One region of the Pseudoalteromonas sp. SIMBA_162 genome, then DNA from elsewhere that is predicted to be linked to it. Evidence: predicted binding sites of a transcription regulator. Region 1 holds the regulator's gene; each other region holds the start of a gene.
What was found. The regulator sigma-54, encoded in region 1, starts transcription at its own class of promoters, with help from an activator protein. The targets are predictions, from matches to a motif close to GTTGGCACGNNNNTNGNNT.
Positions count from the first base shown of each region.

Region 2: a site for sigma-54 is predicted at 3,684-3,702, ahead of R0J88_RS16665 (DUF1328 family protein). Genes of this name have one in related genera too.
Region 3: a site for sigma-54 is predicted at 3,115-3,133, ahead of dps (DNA starvation/stationary phase protection protein Dps). Genes of this name have one in related genera too.

Region 1 covers NZ_JAWJBQ010000006.1:183,036-190,412, reverse strand. The annotation lists gene R0J88_RS06730 (YgiQ family radical SAM protein) at 1-165, shown strand, start outside; gene mgtE (magnesium transporter) at 235-1,593, opposite strand; gene R0J88_RS06720 (HPr family phosphocarrier protein) at 1,702-1,974, opposite strand; gene rapZ (RNase adapter RapZ) at 2,018-2,863, opposite strand; gene ptsN (PTS IIA-like nitrogen regulatory protein PtsN) at 2,883-3,335, opposite strand; gene hpf (ribosome hibernation promoting factor) at 3,340-3,627, opposite strand; gene R0J88_RS06700 (RNA polymerase factor sigma-54) at 3,654-5,153, opposite strand; gene lptB (LPS export ABC transporter ATP-binding protein) at 5,223-5,948, opposite strand; gene lptA (lipopolysaccharide transport periplasmic protein LptA) at 5,945-6,481, opposite strand; gene lptC (LPS export ABC transporter periplasmic protein LptC) at 6,471-7,025, opposite strand; gene kdsC (3-deoxy-manno-octulosonate-8-phosphatase KdsC) at 7,022-7,377, opposite strand, start outside.
Region 2 covers NZ_JAWJBQ010000028.1:19,751-27,127, forward strand. The annotation lists gene R0J88_RS16650 (sodium ion-translocating decarboxylase subunit beta) at 36-1,166, opposite strand; gene oadA (sodium-extruding oxaloacetate decarboxylase subunit alpha) at 1,180-2,961, opposite strand; gene R0J88_RS16660 (OadG family protein) at 2,973-3,218, opposite strand; gene R0J88_RS16665 (DUF1328 family protein) at 3,742-3,915, shown strand; gene R0J88_RS16670 (hypothetical protein) at 3,967-4,158, shown strand; gene R0J88_RS16675 (YcxB family protein) at 4,289-4,756, shown strand; gene csrA (carbon storage regulator CsrA) at 4,808-4,999, opposite strand; gene R0J88_RS16685 (aspartate kinase) at 5,091-6,308, opposite strand; gene alaS (alanine--tRNA ligase) at 6,315-7,377, opposite strand, start outside.
Region 3 covers NZ_JAWJBQ010000006.1:69,824-77,200, reverse strand. The annotation lists gene R0J88_RS06140 (hypothetical protein) at 1-261, opposite strand, end outside; gene R0J88_RS06135 (RNA polymerase sigma factor) at 267-752, opposite strand; gene R0J88_RS06130 (hypothetical protein) at 752-1,459, opposite strand; gene R0J88_RS06125 (hypothetical protein) at 1,574-2,365, opposite strand; gene dps (DNA starvation/stationary phase protection protein Dps) at 2,529-3,044, opposite strand; gene R0J88_RS06115 (DUF2237 family protein) at 3,284-3,646, opposite strand; gene R0J88_RS06110 (DUF2189 domain-containing protein) at 3,850-4,629, opposite strand; gene R0J88_RS06105 (DUF6515 family protein) at 4,855-5,616, opposite strand; gene R0J88_RS06100 (methyl-accepting chemotaxis protein) at 5,892-6,971, opposite strand; gene R0J88_RS06095 (propionyl-CoA synthetase) at 7,199-7,377, opposite strand, start outside.

The sequences.
Region 1 (7,377 bases):
AACTGTTTAGTGCCAGAAGAAGGCCGTGATGAAAAAGCGGGTAAAACCGTTAATAAAGGCCGTAAAGGGGCTCGCCCAGCGCTTACACGTCATACGGGATTTAGCCAATTTAAAAAGGCTAATACAAAACCTAAAGTGGGTGGAAATAGGCACAAAGCCAGATAGTTTTTACCGAGACATTAAAAAACGCGCAGCTATAAATTAACTGCGCGTTTTTTATAGCGGATTTTAAATTTATATTAACAACCAAGTGGCGGTGCCTAAAAAGGCAAAAATACCCACTATATCGGTGACTGTTGTTAGCACTACACTGCCTGCAAGTGCAGGGTCTATATTCATTTTTTTAAGTAAAATTGGAATACTTGCACCAGCAACACCTGCCACAACTAAGTTCATAAACATGGCAAAAGCGAGTACGCCGCCGAGCATAAAGTCCCACTGCCAAAGTGCAATGACACCCGCAATCAACAATGACCACAAAATGCCATTGAGTGCTCCAATAGCGAGTTCTTTCATCATTAAAAAGCGTTGGTTGGTTTGATTTATATGACCAACAGCTATACCACGAATAACAAGTGTAAGAGATTGACTACCAGCAACACCGCCCATAGAAGGAACGATGCCATTAAGCACTGCTAAAATGGGTAAAATATCGAGTGTGCTTTCAAAAAAACTGGCTACAAAGGCGGCCGCAAGCGCAGTTAATAAGTTAACTCCTAACCATACTGAGCGTTTTTTAGAGCTTTTTAAGACAGGGGCAAAGGTATCTTCTTCATCATCAAGGCCCGCCAAACTCAGTAAACTATGTTCGGCGTCTTCACGAATTACGTCAACAATATCATCGATCGTGACACGACCAAGTAGCTGATCGTTGTCATCAACAACTGGGGCCGAGATCCAATTATGGCGCTCAAACAGTTGTGCGACTTCACTTTCATCCATTGAAATTGGAATTGACTCACATTCTTCATCCATTAAATCGCGAACAATTTTTTCTGGTGGATTAGTTAGCAATGTACTCAGCGATAAAGCACCAATAAAGCAGTTATGTTTATCAACCACATACAGGTCATCAGTGCCTTCAGGTAACTCTCCGCGAAGTCGAATATAACGTAGTACGACATCAATGGTCACATCTGGGCGAATAGTTACCGTATCGGTGTTCATAAGTGCACCAGCAGAACGCTCTTGATAAGATAGCGCTTGTGTTGCGCGCTCTCTATCTTGGGTGTCCATGGCGCTAACAACGTCTTGGTAAACGGTGTCAGGCAAACTACGTAATACTTCACCTAGGTCATCGTGACCCATGTCTTCAGTGGCAGCAGCAATGTGCTCAGGCTCCATTTGGGCAATAATACCCAGGCGCACGTCTTCTGATAATTCTTCGAGTACATCACCTTGAACATCAGGATCAACTAACTGCCATAGCAAGCGACGAATTTTGTGTGGAGATGATTCTAATAATAACGCAGTATCACATGGCGCTGTTTTTGCGAGCATGCGCCTAACTTGAACAAACTGACCACTATTAAGTGACTTGGTCACTTGTTTTAGTTGTTGTAGTGGGTAGTCTTGTTCAAAAGCTTCGGGCATTGGCGTCCTTTATTTATACTGTAACTGTTACCTAATGGGTGGGGGAGTACGACCTAGCAGCCAGTTATTTTGATTATAGTTATTTTATTTAAATGTTAAAAATTAACGTTACTCTTGTTCGTTAAATCGTTGCGAAATAAGTTCTCCAATTGCATTTAAAGCTTGCTCTGCATCAGGCCCTTCACATACCACTTTAACTTCTTTACCTTGGCTACTTTCAAGTAGCATTAGTGCTAATACACTGTCACCAGCAGCTTCTTTATCATCTTGAAATAAGGTGATTGAAGCATCAAATTTTACAGCGAGTTGGGCTAATACAGTCGCGGCTCTGGCATGCAGTCCTAATTTATTTTGTATTAAAAAAGTGTCTTCTATACGCATACATTACTCTATCAAAGCTGAACAGGTTATTAGTTTTGTAAAATTACTTTTCTTGTTCTCTGTGACGTATTTTTACATTGGGATGCGTAACTGCAAAGCTTTCGCCAATTGTTTGCGCTAAATATACAGAGCGATGTTGCCCGCCAGTACAGCCAATCGCAATAGTTAAATAGCTTCTGTTATTTCGCTCTAGGTGTGGTAGCCATGTTTGTACAAAGGTTTGTATTTGCCATGTAAATTTTTGAACTATGCTGTGGCTAGCCAAATAATCTTTTACTGGTTGGTCTAGGCCATTAAGTGGTTTTAGTTCAGGCTCCCAATGCGGGTTAGGTAAAAAACGCGCATCAAATACGTAATCTGCTTCTTTAGGAATGCCATGTTTAAAACCAAAAGATTCAAATGTAACAATTAGCTGCTTGTCTTTTTTACCTAATATTTTTTCGCGAATTGATTCAGCAAGTTGATGAACGCTTAGCTCACTGGTATCGATCATGTAATCGGCGCGCGTAATTAGCACATCGAGAAGTTCTTTTTCTTTTTTTATGGCTAAATCAAGCGGAAGTGAATCTATTGATAAAGGGTGTAAGCGTCTGGTTTCAGAAAAGCGTTTAATAAGGGTTTGATCTTCACTGTCTAAGTAGAACAGCGTTGGTTTTGTAAAACCCGGTAAGTATTCGATGATGTGATTAAACTCATCTTGCTCTTTTGGTAAATTTCGCACATCTATACTAACGGCAATTTTATCGTAGTTATCAGAAACGCTTCTTACCAAAGAAGGTAATAAATTTACTGGAATGTTATCTACGCAATAATAACCTAGATCTTCAACAACGCGTAAAGCAACCGACTTACCAGAACCAGAACGGCCACTTATGATAATCAACTCCATTAATCACCCTTTAAATTTGTTACGATTGGTCAACAATAATTTGATACAACTCAGCATCCGATTTAGCACAGCGAAGCTGCTTACAAAATTCTTTATTTTTTAGTTTATCAGCTATCGTTGCTAGCGTCTTTAAATGCTGTTGGTTATCGCCTTCAGGTACGATGAGTGCAACAAAAATATCAACAGGGCGGTTGTCTATAGCATCAAAATTAATCGGTGTTTCACTTACTAACACCAATGCTAAAGGTTCTTGTGCGCCGCTCATTCGGCCATGTGGAATAGCAATACCTCTTCCTATCCCTGTGCTGCCTAGCTTTTCGCGGGTTAATAAAGCGCCCAAAATATCCTGTTGAGATAAATACGGTAATTTATCGTGAGCCAGCTCGCTAATAAACTCTAAAATTCTTTTTTTACTATTAAAAAGGACCGCAGCTTTACTGCAGTCCTGGCATATAAGTGAACTTAATTTCATCATATTAGTGTCGAGCAAGCTTCTCTTTGTGTTTAATTACTTGACGGTCAAGCTTGTCAATCAATGAATCAATAGCTGCATACATATCTTGATGTTCAGTGGATGCGAATAATTCAGCACCACTTACATGAATAGTTGCTTCTGCTTTTTGATTTAATTTTTCTATATCAAGAATGACATGAACATTATTAATATGATCAGAGTGCCTTTCTAGCTTCGCAAATTTGGTATTTATATAGTCTCTTAATGAATCAGTTAGTTCTACATGACGACCAGTTAAATTTAGTTGCATAAGCATTACCCTCTTTGTTTAGCGTCTTAAATCAGGCTCTTTCGCTGATTTGACGGTGGAATAGCCAGAGATTCGCGATATTTTGCGATTGTACGTCTCGCTACTTTAATTCCTTGCTCAGCCAATATATCCGCAATTTTGCTATCACTCAATGGTTTTGCTGAGTTTTCTGCTGCGATTAATTTTTTAATAAGTGCACGTATTGCCGTAGATGAACATTCTCCACCATTTTCGGTACTTACGTGGCTTGAGAAAAAGTATTTAAGCTCAAATATTCCACGCGGTGTGTGCATATACTTTTGCGTAGTTACGCGCGAAATTGTTGATTCGTGCATTTCTACCATTTCGGCAACATCATTTAAAACCATCGGTTTCATGGCTTCTGGGCCGTGTTCAAAAAAGCCCTGTTGTTGTTTAACAATACAGTTAGTTACTTTTAAAAGTGTATCATTTCTACTTTCTAAGCTTTTTATAAACCATTTAGCTTCTTGTAAATGTGAGCGAATAAATTGACTGTCGCCGCTTGATTTAACTGTACGCGACATCGCTGCATATTGGCTGTTTACACGAATTTTTGGCATGCTGTCTGGGTTTAACTCTACAATCCAGCGGCCTTTAATTTTTTTAACTGACACATCAGGTATTACATACTCAGACTCTTCTCGTACTATTGTGTCTGCAGGCTTAGGGTTGAGAGTATGAATAAGTGTCATTATTTCTTTAAGCTCATCTTCTTTGAGCTTCGTTTTTTTCATTAATGTACGGTAGTCACGAGCAGCTAACAAATCAATGTGCTCTGTTAAAATCATTTTTGTTTCATCAATAAAAGGCGTGCCTTTATCAAATTGATTTAACTGAATACACAAGCACTCTTGTAAGCTACGTGCCGCAATACCCACTGGGTCAAATAGCTGAATGCGCTTTAAAACCGCTTCTATTTCGTCAAGTTCAACCTCAACGTCATCGTCGTTATCTTGATTAAAGCTCTCTAAAATCTCTTCGCAGCTGAGTGTCAGTATGCCTGAATCATCCACCGCTTCTACAATAGCAATAGCGATGGCTTCATCTGTAGGGCTAAATGGCGTTAATTGTAATTGCCACATTAAGTATTCGTGAAGCGTTTCAGTTGATGCGCCCTGATATATAGACTCATCTTCAGGCATTGGGCCTGAAGATGATGCAGGGGCTGCACTCATATACTCATCCCAGCTAACATCCATTGCCATGTCGTCACTTACGGTATCTTTAGCAAGCGCTTCACCACTGTCTTGTTCATACTCGCTAGGGGCTTCATCTGCAGATACGGTTACTGTAACTTCATCATTATCTGCTTTTTGCTCATTTTTGCCCGCAAGATCATCGGCATAGTCTTGCTCCTCAACCTCAAGTAATGGGTTGCTGTCGAGCGCTTCTTGTATTTCTTGCTGAAGATCCAATGTACTTAATTGCAGCAAGCGAATAGCTTGTTGCAACTGAGGTGTCATTGTAAGTTGCTGGCCCATGCGCAGCTGTAGTGATTGCCTCATGTATCTCTAACAATCCTTTTAAGTTGTTATAATTAATACTAGCAGATGCTTATAAATAAGGCGTAAATGTTACAGCCTAAATTGCTCGCCTAAATATACATCGCGTACAGTTTTATCATTTAATACGTGTTCAGGGGTACCAGAAGCAATCAGTTCCCCATGAGAAACAATGTAGGCTTTTTCGCAAACATCAAGGGTTTCTCTTACATTGTGGTCTGTTATTAATACGCCAATCCCACGGTTTTTCAGGTGTTCAATAATTTTTTTAATATCTAATACTGAGATAGGGTCAACACCGGCAAATGGTTCGTCTAGCAAAATAAACTTTGGATCTGCGGCTAAAGCACGTGCAATCTCTACTCGGCGACGTTCTCCGCCCGATAATGCCATACCTTTGCTATCGCGAATGTGTTGAATGCTAAATTCATCCAATAGATTATTTAATGTATCTTCTCTGGCTTGCTTAGTGAGCTCCTTTCGAGTTTCTAAAATAGCCATTAAGTTTTGATACACTGTTAATTTTCTAAATATAGACGACTCTTGTGGTAAGTAGCCAATGCCTAATCTAGCACGACTGTGCATAGGTAAAAGCGTAATATCGTTATCATCGATAGATATTTTGCCTTTGTCGCTAGGGACTAAGCCTACAATCATGTAAAAGGTTGTTGTTTTACCTGCGCCGTTTGGCCCAAGCAAGCCTACAATACTTCCAGCTTTAACTTCTAAGCCCACATTTTTTACAACTTCACGGCCTTTGTAGCTTTTGGCTAGTAGCTCTGCTTTTAATGTACTCATGGTTGGCCTTTGTCATTTTTTTTAGGCTCCACAGGCACTAAGATAGTGTGTACACGGTCTGTTGAACTTTCATCTTTTTCGGCGCTAATAAGCTGCTGTTCTATATCGTAGGTAATGCTTTTTGCATTCATTTTTTGCCCAGCTTGAGATATCTCTGCATCTCCAATTAATGTTAAAAAACGCGTTGAAACATCGTACCTAACTTCATTAGCGCTGGCGCTCATTATTGTGCCGTCGGCTTGTTTTTCTTCAAAATATGCAGGCGTACCTGTGGCAATTAACAATTGCTTGTTGTCGCCTAGCTCATCGCGCTTGTGAACCTCAAGGCGGTCTGCGGTAATTTTTCTGTCGCCATGAATAATTTCAACATTTTTTTCGAAGATACCTACGTTTTCTTTTAGTTGACCCTCTTGTTTATCCGCACTAATCGAAATTTGATTTGCAGAAATTGGCGCTGTTGGTTCAGCGGCATTAGTACCTAATGCAAGTAAAAATGTTGGAATAATAAAGAGTGTTGATAGTTTATTGGTCATAATAAATAGTTCGCGTATGGTTAATTAATTTTATCACTTCGGTTTTTAAATCGGCTTCTAAGCCTTTACCGGTGATTTTTAAATTGGGCCCTGTAACAATGACAGGCTGCTCTGATTGCATCGTTAGTAATTTTATATCTACCTGAATGTTATCAGCATTAATTTTATCTATCATTGCGTTATCAGTTAAATTACTAGCAACAACGTTACCTTCTAATATTAATTGTCTGCCTTCGTATAATGTTGCTTCATTAGCGTTAATTCGCCATGTTTGTTTGTCGTTGTATAGCGTAAAAATAGGTTTATCAAAAAAGGTAAACCCTAATTCTTGATATAGCTCCATTCGCGCTGCCGTTACTTTATGGCTGATTTTCCCATTTTCGTCATACGCTGTTTGTTTTAGCTCTATGGCTGTGTAATCGGGCTTTGCAATTATGTCTGCTTCGGTTTGTTGTGGTAAATTTACTTGTGTGAAATAAGGGTACCAAAGCCAAACCATACAGCTGATGAATAAAACGCTTAATATTATGCGCGCTGCATTCATGAACTAGTCCCTTTTGTGGTCAAAGGTTTGTTATTTTCAAGCATTAGTAGGTCGGTAAGTTCTCTCACTGCACCAAAGCCACCTAGCATTTTTGTTGTATAATGCGCTAAACGTTTTATTAGCGGATGGGCGTCATTTACTGCAACAGCAAACCCTACTAACTCCATTACTGGCATGTCTGGGCCATCATCGCCAATGTAGGCAATTTGCTCATCATTTAAATTGAGCTTTGTTTTTAGTTCTTCGTAAGCGAGTAGCTTATTTTCTTGGCCTTGATATATATGTTGTACTGTTAGGCTTGTCATACGCTGTTGTACTATTTTTGAGTGGCGTCCTGTAATTACCGCAACTT
Region 2 (7,377 bases), on a different contig from region 1:
CTGCGCTCAATGGTTGGTTGAAATCTAAAATCAATTTAGCCAACAAGTGCCAACAAAATACCTGCGGCAACAGCACTGCCTAAAACGCCCGCCACATTAGGGCCCATTGCGTGCATAAGTAAAAAGTTATGTGGGTTATTTTCAAGCCCTACTTTATTAACTACACGCGCAGCCATAGGAACGGCTGACACACCAGCGGCACCAATTAACGGGTTGATAGGTGTTTTAGATATTTTATTTAAGCCTTTAGCCATAAACACACCTGATGCTGTACCAATACCAAAAGCAAGCGCACCCAGCACTAAAATACCAATAGTCTCTACTGTCAAAAAGTCATCTGCAGCGAGCTTAGAGCCAACCGCCAATCCTAAAAATATAGTTGTTATATTGATAATTTCGTTTTGCGCACTGTTACTTAAGCGGTCAACAACACCCGACTCACGCATTAAGTTACCCAAACAGAACATACCTACTAGCGGTATTGCCGCTGGTAAAAACATGGCAGTTGCAGTAAGTACCATAAGTGGAAAAATAATTTTTTCCTTTTTAGATACTTTACGTAGCTCAGGCATTTTAATTTGGCGCTCTTCTGGTGTTGTGAGTGCACGCATAATAGGAGGCTGAATAATTGGAACTAGCGCCATGTATGAATAAGCAGCTACCGCAATGGCACCTAATAAATCAGGCGCTAATTTTGAGGCTAAAAATATTGCCGTTGGACCATCAGCGCCACCAATAATAGCAATAGCCGATGCATCTTGAAGGGTAAACTCAAAACCCGGAATAAAGTTGAGTAGAATAGCGCCAAATAAGGTCGCAAAAATACCAAACTGAGCCGCAGCTCCCAGCAATAACATACGAGGGTTTGCTATTAATGCACTAAAGTCAGTTAGTGCACCAACCCCCATAAATATTAATAGTGGAAAAATACCGGTATCTATACCCACATAGTAAACTGAGTACAAAAGCCCACCAGGGTCTGATAGTCCAGCAACCGGAATATTAGTTAATATCGCGCCAAAGCCAATTGGTAATAAAAGCAGTGGCTCAAAGTTTTTAGATATCGCTAAAAACAATAACAAACAGCCTACTGCAATCATTATCAAGCCAGGAAACGTAAAGTTAGCAAGGCCAGTAGCCTGCCAAAGGTTTAAAAGACCTTCCATTTACATTTACTCCTTAAGCCAGCGCAATAATTGCGTCGCCCGTGGTCACTGAGTCACCCTCAGACACAAGCACTTCAGCAATGGTACCAGTATGCATTGCGCGAACCTCAGTCTCCATTTTCATGGCTTCCATAATCACAACAACATCACCTTCGTTTACAACTTGGCCGGCTTTTACTTTTATTTTAAAAATATTACCTGCTAAAGGTGCATTTAACGTTTCACCCGAAGCCACCGAAGCAGACTGAGGTAAGTGCTCAGAATCTTTTAACGTTACCTCTTTAAGCTCACCGCCTTGCGCTACTACAACGTCGTAAACCTTACCGTCTACCTTAACGCTATATTGCTCAGCCTTAACACTGTTACCTTTGGCTGACACCTTAGCTGGTGACTTACTTGAATTATCTTCTACGCTAGGGACTGGTTCGAACGCATCTGGGTTGTTACGGTTTTTGATAAACTTCAAACCAACCTGCGGGAACAGTGCATAAGTAAGTACGTCGTCAATTTTATCATCAGCGAGTGTTAAACCTTGTTCTTGCGCTTCTTTTAATAGCTCAGCTTCAAGCGTTTCAAGTTCAGGCGCAATATTGTCAGCTGGGCGACACGTAATAACGTCGCTACCATCAAGTACTCGCTCTTGTAGCTCTTTATTCATTGGAGCTGGAGTTAAACCGTACTCACCTTTTAATACACCTGCGGTTTCTTTTGTGATTGTTTTGTAACGCTCACCGGTTAATACGTTAAGTACTGCCTGCGTACCTACAATTTGCGACGTTGGCGTAACAAGTGGAATAAAGCCTAAATCTTCGCGTACACGCGGTATTTCAAGTAGTACTTCGTTAAGCTTATCAGCGGCACCTTGCTCTTTAAGTTGGTTTTCCATGTTAGTTAACATGCCACCAGGTACTTGAGCCAATAAGATTCGTCCATCAACCCCTTTAAGGCTACCTTCGAATGCAGCGTATTTTTTACGTACATCTCTAAAGTAAGTAGCAATTTCTTCAAGTTGGTTTAAATCGAGTTCGGTATCGCGTGCGGTACCTTCAACAATCGCTACAATTGTTTCTGTTGCTGAGTGACCGTAAGTCATACTCATAGAAGAAATAGCGGTATCAAGCATATCAATACCGGCATCAATAGCTTTTTGATATGTAGCGGTGCTTAAACCTGTTGTAGCATGGCACTGCATGGCAATTGGAATAGACACCGTTTCTTTAAGCGCTTTTATAAGCTCTTCTGCATCGTACGGTTTTAATAAACCCGCCATATCTTTAATACAAATTGAATGACAGCCAAGCTCTTCTAGTTGCTTAGCTAAAGTTAACCACATATCAAGTGTATGAACAGGGCTTACCGTGTACGAAATAGTACCTTGAGCATGAGCACCTACTTTTACAGCCGCTTTAATCGCAGTTTCTAAGTTACGCACATCATTCATTGCATCAAAAATACGAAAAACATCAACACCGTTTTTGTGTGCGCGCTCAACAAACTTTTCAACAACATCGTCAGCATAATGGCGGTAACCTAATAAGTTTTGACCGCGTAATAGCATTTGCTGCTTAGTATTTGGCATCGCTTTTTTAAGCGCACGAATACGCTCCCACGGATCTTCACCTAAATAACGAATACAAGAATCAAAGGTCGCACCGCCCCACGATTCAATTGACCAGTAACCTGCATCATCTAATTTACTTGCAATCGGTAGCATGTCATCTAAGCGCATACGCGTGGCAAGTAATGACTGATGCGCATCACGAAGAACCAATTCTGTTAATTTTAATTTAGCCATGTGTGTGCCCCTTATTTGTTATTTGATTTGTACTGAGCAATGGCAGCACTAATAGCAGCGATGTGCTCATTTGGCACACCTTGAGATTTAAACGATGGTGACTTAACTGGAGTCGCAACTTCAGCAGGGCTAAAACGCGCCACTAAGTTAGACATTATTGTAACTGCGCCAATTAATATCGAAAGAAAGACAAACACTCCAACCATACCTGTTAGCATTAAGCTACCAGCGGTTGTAAGTACAGCACCTATATCCATTTTTCTCCCCTTGAAACCCATATCGAAAATAAAAAGTCGATTTAGTTAAATATTTATTCACTAGATAATAACAAAACAAATATCTTTGTCTAGCCATTGTAAATTGGTAAAACCAATTAAAATAAAAATAACATATAACCAAATTTATTAACCACAGTAAAAACCCTTACTCATCAACACCCCATAATACACACAAAAAATACTCACTATATTTTTAAGCTATGGCTGAATTTCTAACAAAGCCGAATTCCCCGTACTTTACTGAACCTAAAATCACTCATAATATGTAGAAAAAAACAAACTTGTTAATTGGTCTTACCAAGAAGGGCTTTTTTAAGCACCCTTTAATTGCAACCTACACTTGTGTGTGAATAAGTTACACAACCCAACGTAAAAGTTACCAATCAAGCAAACTCAAAAACACAGAGAAAAAACATAAACAACTGATATTAAACAAAAATATATCATGGCACGCAACTAGCATTAACTATTGTGTACAAATTTGATAACCAAGGAGAAAACAATGTTACGCTGGACAATCACATTTTTAGTTATTGCTTTAATCGCTGCAGTGTTAGGTTTTGGTGGCATCGCGGGTGCCGCAGCTGGTATAGCAAAAATTATATTCTTTATTTTTATAGTACTTTTAGTTATTTCGTTAGTTTCAGGTGCGCTGCGTGGTAAATCGCCCAGGTAGGCATATACTCAACTAACACTACAATTTTATTTATTTACAAGGAATTACATTATGAACTCTACAACTTTAAAAACAGCACTAATTGGTCTTTTCGCAAGTTTTTTCATCATGGGTTGCCAAGATAACAACGCAGAAGAAGCCGGTGAACGTATTGATGAAGTAGTAACAGATGTACAAAACTCTGTTGAAGATACGTGTGAAGAAGTAAAAGAAGGCGTAAACGCTGAAGAAACTAACTGTTAATAGTTAGTATATTAAAAAAACGGCCACTTGGCCGTTTTTTTGTGCCCGAAATAAATGCACGCATTATAAAGCTGCTCATTTATAAGCGAACTTGCTAAAATATATAAAACGATTTTTAAAGCAAGGCACTATGTCATTTTCAACAACCTACACACTTGATAAACCCTACTTTTATGAATGCTTTGACGAGTCACTTCCTTACAGTAAACGCGCGCAGCCTAAGTATTTTTTACTGGTACTATTAGTTTCGCTTGGTTTATTTAGCATTTACGGTTTAGCTGATCATTATTTAGGAACATTTTTGATCATGGTTGCTGTACTCGAATGCGTTGCTTTTTATTATCGCAGGCCATGGTGGGTAACCAGACAAATGTTTAGCAGAGCATCAGGCTCAGAGGTTACACTCACTTTTGATGATGAAGGCATTAAATCGGCAAACCATTACAAAAGCTACCAGCTCGCTTGGCAAGACATCACTGACGTAATCGAAACACCACAGGGCTTATTGATAAAAAATAAAAACAACATGCAATATATCTCTAAGCAAATACTCACAGATGAAATGCTCGACTTTATAAACAAAAAAGCCACTCAATGAGTGGCTTTTTGGCTTAGCTAAATAAATTATTTAGTTAAGTATACGTGTTGATTAAGCATTGCCCGGATTAGGGTTAGACTTTTCAGCTTGTATACGCATGTAAATCTCTTCACGATGCACTGAAACGTCTTTTGGTGCATTTACACCAATTCGAACTTGATTTCCTTTAACTCCTAAAACGGTCACTGTTACTTCGTCACCGATCATAAGGGTTTCACCTACTCTACGAGTTAGTATTAGCATTCTCTTGCTCCCATGTTCCAATAAAAATTATAAGATTCCGCTTATCCATATTAATGAAAAATAGACTAAAAAGTAAGTAAAAACTCACTATCTATCTACTTTCCGTTAAAAATACTTTGTGTAATGCACGAACAGCCAGTTCGAGGTACTTTTCATCTATTAAAACTGAAACTTTAATCTCTGATGTAGACACTAAAACAACATTAATATTTTCATTTGCTAAGGCGTCAAAAAATAAACTAGCAACACCCCAGTGCGATTTCATTCCCATACCAACAGCAGATACTTTTGCAATGGTTGTTAGCCCGATTATATTTTCAGCACCTAAAGACACCTTTTGCTCGGTTAGTAACTCAAGTGCTTGCGGGTAGTCGTTCGAGTGCACAGTAAAAGCATAGTCTATTTTTTCAAAGATATGATTAACTTGATTAATCATATCTATTTCGATGCCGTTATCAGCAAAAAGTTTCAATATTTTTACAAGATTTTGAGTGCCGCTTTGCACACCCTGTACCTTAATTAAGCACTCATCAGCATTAAATGCAATACCCGAAACAACTTTACTTGGCATATCGTCTTCCTCAAACGTAATCAATGTTCCTTCATCGGGGTTAAAGCTCGAAAGCACCCTTAATGGAACATTGTGTTTACCTGCCGCCTCAACAGAACGAATATGCAATACTTTAGCACCTAAGCTTGCTAACTCTAGCATTTCAGCAAAGGTCACTTGGCTCATTCTTCGTGCGTTAGGTTCAACCCGAGGATCTGTAGTATATACGCCGTCAACATCAGTATAGATCTGACATTCATCAGCTTTTATAGCCGCAGCTATTTCTACAGCCGACGTATCAGTACCGCCTCTGCCAAGGGTTGTTATATTGCCTTCAACATCACGCCCCTGAAATCCGGCAATAATAGCAATACGGTTATGCTCAAGTTCATGCTTTAAACGTGTAGCTGCAATGTCTTTAATGCGGGCTTTACCGAACATATTATCGGTTTGAATATTAACTTGATCAGCTAATAGGCTAACGGCTGAATGGCCGCGTTTGATAATAGCCATAGCCAATAACGAAACCGATACTTGCTCGCCGGTACTAATTAGTACGTCGAGCTCGCGGTTACTAGGACGGGAATCTATTTGTTTGGCAAGATTAATTAAGCGGTTGGTTTCTCCCGACATAGCCGAGAGCACCACAACCACTTGATGACCTTGTTGCCTAGTTTTAACAACAAGGTCGGCGACCGCTTCTATTCGCTCTATTGAGCCAACCGACGTGCCGCCATACTTCTGTACAATTAACGCCACTTAGGCTTAAGTACGCTCAGTTAACCAAGCAGTAACGCTATCAAGTGCAGCAGCAAGGTTTTGTGGCTCAGAACCACCCGCTTGCGCCATATCAGGGCGACCGCCACCTTTACCGCCTACTTGAGAAGCCATGTGGTTTACAAGCTCACCGGCTTTTACTTTGCCAGTTAAGTCTTTAGTCACACCGGCAATTAGGCTTACTTTGTCGCCACTGGCAACACCTAGGGCAATAACACCTGAGCCAATCTTGTTTTTAAGGTCGTCAACCATACCGCGAAGCGCTTTAGACTCAGTGCCTTCAACATTTGCAACCAATAGCTTAACGCCATTAATTTCTACAATCGAATCAAGTAACGACGCACCTGCTGCGCTCGCTAGCTTATCGTTAAGCTGAGTAATTTGCTTTTCAAGGCCTTTAGACTTCTCAAGTAAAGCTGATACTTTTTCAAGTACCGATGCGCTATCGCCTTTCACAAGCGCTGCTACATCGCTAAGCTGTTGCTCTTGCTCACTTACATAAGCAACTGCATCTGCGCCAGTTACTGCTTCTATACGGCGAACACCTGCAGCAATACCACTTTCAGATACTATTTTGAATAAGCCAATATCGCCCGCGCGTTCAACGTGTGTACCACCACAAAGCTCAATTGAGTAATCGCCAATGGTGACTACGCGTACTTCGTCGTCGTACTTTTCGCCAAACAGCGCCATAGCACCTTTCGCTTTAGCATCATCAATAGCCATAAGCTCAGTATTAAGTGCAAAGTTACGGCGAATTTCGTCGTTAACTACACGTTCAATGTCACGAAGCTCGTCTTTAGTTACGGCTTCAAAGTGCGAGAAATCAAATCGTAAACGATCCGCTTGAACTAACGAGCCTTTTTGGCTTACATGCTCACCTAATAACTGACGTAATGCTTCGTGTAAAATATGTGTAGCTGTGTGGTTTTTCTTGATGTTCTCACGACGAGCATCATCAATAGTGGCATCCACTTTATCGTTAACACCAATACGGCCTTGTACTGTACCGTGGTGCGCAAATGCATTACCTAGTTTAGTAGTGTTAGTC
Region 3 (7,377 bases), 110 kb from region 1:
CTGAATAAATGCCCATACTGAAAACCCAATTGGTAACGGAGTTAAAATTGCGTATAACACTTGCTCAGGAGTGCTAGTTGCTTCAAAAACTAATGCATAGATACAAAATAAGCTAACAAATGCGCCAGCAACTAAGTCTAACCATGCTTTAATTGATTGTTTTTTTCTTGCCGATGTAATTTGGCCCAGTAGTGCGGCAGTATCCAGTTTTGGAGTCGCATTTTTATAGTCTTTTTGCCATTGTTCTAATAGTGGATCCATAATTATTATTGCTCCATTAGCTTTTGAAGTTGCACACGTGCGCGGCTAGCGCGCTTGGCAACGTTCGCTTCGTTTAGACCTAACGTATGTGCTATTTCGGCTTGGTTAAAACCTTCTAATTGAAGAGAAATAACTTGCCTAAATTTTAATGGTAGCCGTCTCATCGCTGTCATTAAATCATACGTGTTATCGCTGTGTTGGTGAGAATCAGTACTAACCAAGTCAAGTAAAGGGTCGCTTAAATTATGACGATCTTGGCGACGTGTTTCTTTTAAAACATGATCGACAGCACGGTTGTGTGCGACCCTAGCAATAAAGGTCTTCATACTTGAATCGCCTCTAAAGTTTTCTACTGCATGCCAAACAGCTAACGATATATCTTGTAGTAGGTCCTCTCTAAGTGCTTGGTCTGCTTCATGTGTTGCAGCAATACGCGCCATTAAAGGTACGTATTGCAGTAGTATCTCATGAATATGATCCCTTTTTTCCACTAGGCTTCCTTGTTTTTGATGAATACACTTCTGTAAGCAATATAGCTTATACACGTGAGTATAGGACCCGTAATAATCGCACTCAATAAAAAAGTATAAGGAGCTAACAATAGACTTAAGAAAGAAATTAGCGCGATTAAACACATTGGTTTAAACGCATAGAAAAAAGCATTTAGGTTACTTTTTAATGCTTGCAGTACGTTTTTTTCACCAAGTAAAACACAATAGCTTGCAAAACTGACAGGCAGTGTAACAGGAATAATCGAGGCAAAAATAATACCTAGTTGCCATTGGGTAACTTCAGTAGGCTGCGAAAATAAAAGTAAATTTATGCCATCATTTCCTAGTAAAAGCTTTGCTACAAATAACTGAATAAAAAAAGCAGATGCTAAAATTGCTGAAAGCGGAATCATGCTTAGCCAGTTTTTAGCTTTAAAAATCGACTTTAATGAAAATACTTTATGAGTGGCCAGATGATGAATGACGATAACAGCGCTACTGCCTACAAAAGTGGCAGCCCATTTGGAGGCTAGCATGCAATAAGGGGCGGGTAGTATTTGAAAAATACCTTCAATAATTAAAGGAAGCAGTAAAAATAAAAAAAGTTTTACAGGTGCTTGCTTAAAAAGTGAAAAACCGTCTTTAAGCCATTGATTAGCTTTATTAGCGGGTAAACTATGTAGTGGGGTTACTGTTAATGTATTCATAATTACTCTCCTTTTGATTGTTATGTTATTAGTCGATAACAATGAGAATAACCTGACATTTTATTTTTAATTAAAGTAAAAAATTTAAAACACAAAAATAGATTTATAATTAGATTAGCCTACACCACAAGCAGGATATAAATTAAGCACTTCGGTAACTACTTGACCAAATAGAGCTTGTTCTTGCTTTGATAAATTAATAGTTGGGTCAAATTTCATGATATCCGCGGGTCGTGAAGTAATTATTTCTGAAAAAGTCATTGCTGTTAATACATTGCCTGCATAAGAGGCATGGTTGCCATCATCCATATGTAGTTTTGCATTTGGCATTAACACTAAAAGCCTGTTCCAAACAAGGCCAATAGGAGCTACGCAGCTAGGTTGTTTAGCGCTTATTGATAAATGTAAGTCGTATACACGCTGGCCTTCTTCAGGGTTGCCTCTTTGTGGATGTTCAGGAAATAAAATAGGTGTAATATTTTGTGCCTTGGCTGATGAAATTAAATGCTCAGCGGCATCAGTAGGGTAAGTTGTTAAACCAGACTGAGAGTATTTTTGGCCTTGAAAAATGGCATGGCTTAGATTTTTGTTTTTAAGTTTGTCTACGTTTGCCCTAATACTCACAATATTATCTAAAAAAGGTCCCGACACTGTGGTTGTTTGAACTGACTTATCTGGGTATTGGTTTTCGATTATATGCTCAATGATCCGCCCTAACTGACTGCTGTGACTATTGCCATAAATAATAATGTTGTAATTATCTTCGATATTGTTTTGTGTAATTGGAGTCGGACTTTCACTTGTATTTGATTGCGGAACTTTGGTATTACTGCTGCCTGAACCGCAGGCTGATAAAAAGATTAAAGAAAAAAGCCAAAATTGTTTAGGGGTATTAAAACTTATCATACTAATTTGTACCAATATTGAAAACTACTTACTGATACTAGTAGGTTAATTCTTATGCCACAAGTTCTTGCACGGCTCAAATACCTTAGTGATATTTTGTTTTATGATTTAAACAAAAAGCCCAGCAAAAATGCTGGGCTAAGGTACTTAGGTAATAAAGGTATTATTGCGTTAATTCACCAGTAGCTGACTCTATGTGTGCTCTTACAAACCACTGAAATTGCTCAAGATCGGCAAGTTGGCTTATTAACATATCTTCAGATACTGGGTCTAAATCTGATACCGCTTCGATGGCTTTACGGTGATCGGCATTAATACCGTTGTACACTTTATCTAAAGCGCCTAAATGCTCGGTAACAAGTCCTTTACCTAATGAATATTCGTTCCATGTACGGCGGTCAACAATTGACTTAGGTGTCCCTACTGGTATGCCGCCTAAAGTGGCAATACGCTCGGCTATTGTATCTGTCATTTCGCGCACAGCTTCAACCTGAGGGTCTAGCATTTCATGCACACCTATAAAATTAGGACCAACAACATTCCAATGAATATGTTTTAGTGTTAATTGAAGATCTATAAGTGCAACCATGCGGTTATCTAAGGCTGCGATAGTTTTTTCAGCTGATTCGTTGCTCATACCTGGTGCAGTAAATTTAGCTTGCTTATTTGTATTGCTCATAACTTCTCCTACTTAACTATTTAATATTTTCACGTAGTCCTTTACGTAATAAATACGTGATAATTGTATGAAGCAATCAATATGCCGAAAGTTAAACTAAATAAAATTGTTTTAAATCAGTCGCTTGTGTTTTTGCTTTTGTTTGGTTTTTTATTAATATGAGGTGGTTATGAAAAGTCTGCATCTTTTTGTAAAATTTGCAGACCAAACAGATTTGCTGAAACTAAACTAGAATATTTTTAACGGGTGTATTCATGTGCCTTTAGTAATTCAAGCGGTATTACTTCAAGCGATTTTTTATTAGTGGCCTGCAAGATTACTGGCGGCGCAACGTTTGCTTGTTGCGCATGAAGCCATCTTATTGCGCATAAACACCATTTGTCGCCAGCTTTTAAGCCTTTAAAATCGTAAAGTGGATTGGGCGTTATGAGATCATTACCTTGTGACTTCGAAAACTGTAAAAATTCTTCGGTCATAATTGCACACACACTATGATTACCGCGATCAGAGTCTGGTACATAGCAAAAACCCTCGCGAGTATACCCGCCATTCCCACAGCATAACTGCAACCGGGAATCCAGAACGTTAAATTGATTTGCCATTAGGTGCCTTAAGTCATTATGTTTAATACAGTAAAAATTACTTTATCAGGCGCTAAAAAGTATAGCTACTAAAGTGAGGATGTTTAATTATGACTTTTTAAAAAAATCGGGGCACTTAAATGCAGGGAGGAGGGGAAAAGTATTATTTGTGCCACAAACTAGTTTCACCAGATCGTGGCACAAGTTAAGTTAATGTTTGTTAACTATTCGTATTTTCTGGCTTTTTTAGTTTTGATTACTGCAATGTATGCGTGCCAGCTTGCATAGCTAAGTAGTGGCATAATCACAATAAACCCAACAGCCCCAGTTACAAAACCAAGCGCAACCATTAGGAAAATACATATTGACCAAACAACCATTGGCGCAAAATTATTTTTAACGGCGTTAATAGATGAGACGATAGCTGTCATTATGTCTACGCGTCTTTCCATCATAATTTGTGGTGTAAATGCAGACACTGAAAAAACAGACACGAGTAAAACGCCACCTGCAATTGTACCAAGCGTTAAAAATGCTGACAGTTCTTCAAATGTTGGGTTAGCGTAGTTAGGGTATAAAGCATGAACAAGGGCGGCAATGCGCATCCACGCAATCATTATTACGAGTAATAATATTGCAAATCCCCACTCTCCAACTGGGTTTCTAAACATCGACTTTAGCGAATGCCTAAAAGTGGGTTTGTGGCCTTTTTCGAGTTCCCATGCTACGTCGTATAGGCCGGCTGCGAAAGCGGGTCCAATTAAAACAAACGCAACAGTGGCGGGTAAAATTACAAATACGCTTTGTGCAAAAAATGCAGAGTAGATAATAGCTGCAGGAATAATACTAAACACTAGGCCATAAATTACAGTAAGTAACGGGGCTCGGGTCATATCTTTAAACGCAAGTGCTAACCAGTGAAAAGCAGCGAACGTATCTACTTTGTTACACTCTATACAGCGAGCAAATTCGGTATTTTTTTCAATTGTTTTTGTTGTAGGCATAAGTGGAGCTCCTCTATAAAGCCTCTATTTAGGTTTAGGTCATAAACGCTTTATTTACAAATATTAAACAGACATACGGAGCTAAAATTAAAATTGTTCACTAAATAAACGTTTTATGTTTTTAGAACGGGGGATTACAAAAGGAAATTTTATAGGAGGATTGCTGAAATCAATATTAATAAAGTACTACTTAACCTGTAGGCAGGTTAAGTAGTTAAATAATGCTCAGCCTAAGCTGATTGCTAGGTATTGTATCTCGTCACCATTTATTTGTGGCAAAAAGTAAATATCGTTGTATTTAAAATATTGCTGAGAGTTTATGGTAACTGGCTCAGCTGACGATGGTAGTTCATCGTAAACTTGCCCTAAGCTATAGTCGAAGACGTTGCCAATTTTAATAGCTTTGTTGCGCTGAATTATTGGCGCATCTACCACTTTATAGCCGCCGTTATCGGCAATATAGAAAACGTTCTGATAAGCATAATATGTGGTGTTGCGATGTTTCATACGCGAATAATGTCTAGGAAGTTTTTTAATGCGCAGTCCGCGAGGTGGCATCACAGCGTGATAGCCTTTTTTAGCTTTTCGGTAGTAAATGCCGTCATTAAAGCTAAATGAAATTCCATTAAACCAAATAGAGGTACTTCTTCTTGGCAAGTGCCTTATGTATCTATTTTCTTTGTAATAACGCGGCTTATACCTATTAGTTAGGTAGTTATATTTATGATTGTCGAAACGTAGTTGTTTACGCTTTTCTTGCTGCTTTTTTTGCTTGTTCTTTTCTTTTTTACGGTCTTGGCGCTTTTCTTTTTTATGCTCTATGCGTAGTTTTTTTTCATGGCGACGTTCATCGCGCTTATACTCAATGCGTTTAGGGTTTTCGTGCTTATAATTTTTATGAGCTTCTCGCTCGTTGGGCGCTGCAATTGCGGTGCTTGAAAGCGCGCTAATGGCAATTATACCCGATAGTAAAAATGTAAGTTTCATAGTGTGCCTCGTTTATGTTGTTACATAACTAAGCTTAATATTAACCTCTGAAACTGAACATTAACTGACCTATTTAATGTTTGGACGTTCCTTTACATTGCTTTACGTAAGCTAAACAGTTTCTTACTTATTATTACAGTTTTAAACAGGGCGCTTTAAACAATCTATACATGTGATAAAAAAAGAGTGCAGGTTAAAATTAAAGACTAACTTATAAGCCAAGCTATTAAAATTTAAATCATTTTAATAGCTTGTTCATTAGTGCTTAGCTGGGGCTAACAAATCTCATCGAGTAAATGCATCACACGTTCGCTGGCTGCTTCCATTTTATGAATATGCTTAATTGCAGATTCTTTATCGCCATTTTGAATTGAGTGCAGAGCCGCAACACCATTTTTATGTACTTCACTATGCGGGTTTTCTAATTGTTTAAATGCATTGGTGTGTTTAAATTCGGCAGACTGCTCTGAACTATACCACTGGCCTAATCGGCACATTGTATGGTCGCTAAAGTCATTAACTGACTTGTTGCTTTGGCCATTTGCTACTGCATAAATGTCACCTTTCCATACAACATGATCTAGTTTAACGGTTTGAATAAACGACAACGTAGCAGCCTGAGAAATCGTATTTTTCATGTTGTTACAAAAATCGATAATTGAAGTGTAATCGGTATTCAGTGCATCAAAATTATCACTTAGGTGCGAACTATTTTCTTTAATACCTTCTACTGATACCACTGTTTCATCTGTTTTGTTAATAATTTCTTTTACTAGGTCGGCCACTTCTTGCGCTGACTTATTCGTGTTTGTTGCTAGCACCCTTACTTCATCTGCTACAACACTAAAGCCTCGGCCAGCTTCACCCGCACGGGCAGCTTCAATAGCAGCGTTAAGTGCTAATAAATTTGTTTGATCTGATATTTTACTAATTGTTGAAACAAACGTACTGATTTTACCGGCCATGCTAGCTAGGCCTGAAATGTTTTCAGTCATGCTTCCCATTTTACTGGTCATTAAATCCATTTCTTTGACAATATGATTTAGCGAGCTATTTGATTTTTCGAGCAGGGTGTTTATCTTATCGCTTACTTTGTTTTCTTCATCAATTTTAGAGTAAGAGCCCAATACGGTTTGTCTTATATCTTCGATTTGAGCAACACCATTTATAGAGCTGGAAAGTAATGAGTGAGTGAAACTATGATCTTCATTATTATTTGGGTTATTTAACTCTTCAATTAGAGAAGTATTTTCATTGATAAGCGTTGTATTTTTATTACGTAAACTCTCAATTTCTTTTTTTAGTTGGTCATTTTCGTTTTTCAATATCGAGTAGGTTGAACTTAAAACAAACATATTTAGACCTTGATTTTTAAAAAATAATTTACATTTAGTTATCATTATAGAGGTAAAATTTTATTGAGCCTATATTTATAATCACTGTTTGTTATTAAAAAGTGACTAAGCGTTTACCTACATTCTCTTATTTGTTTCAGTTAACTCCTTTTTAACTCTCTGTATACCCATGTCCTAATAAACAAAGCCACTTTTTATTAATTATAAAGTGGCTTTGTTTGGTTGGACTAACGCATAGTAAGTTGTTGGTTTATTTCTTCAAAAATACTCGCGTCGTCTATGGTTGAAGGTATTTGTAGTTCGTCGCCATCAATAAGTTGGCGTAAGTTTTTACGTAGTATTTTTCCGGAACGAGTTTTAGGTAAGCGCTCTACGCTAACTATATTTTTTAAACACGCTATGGCGC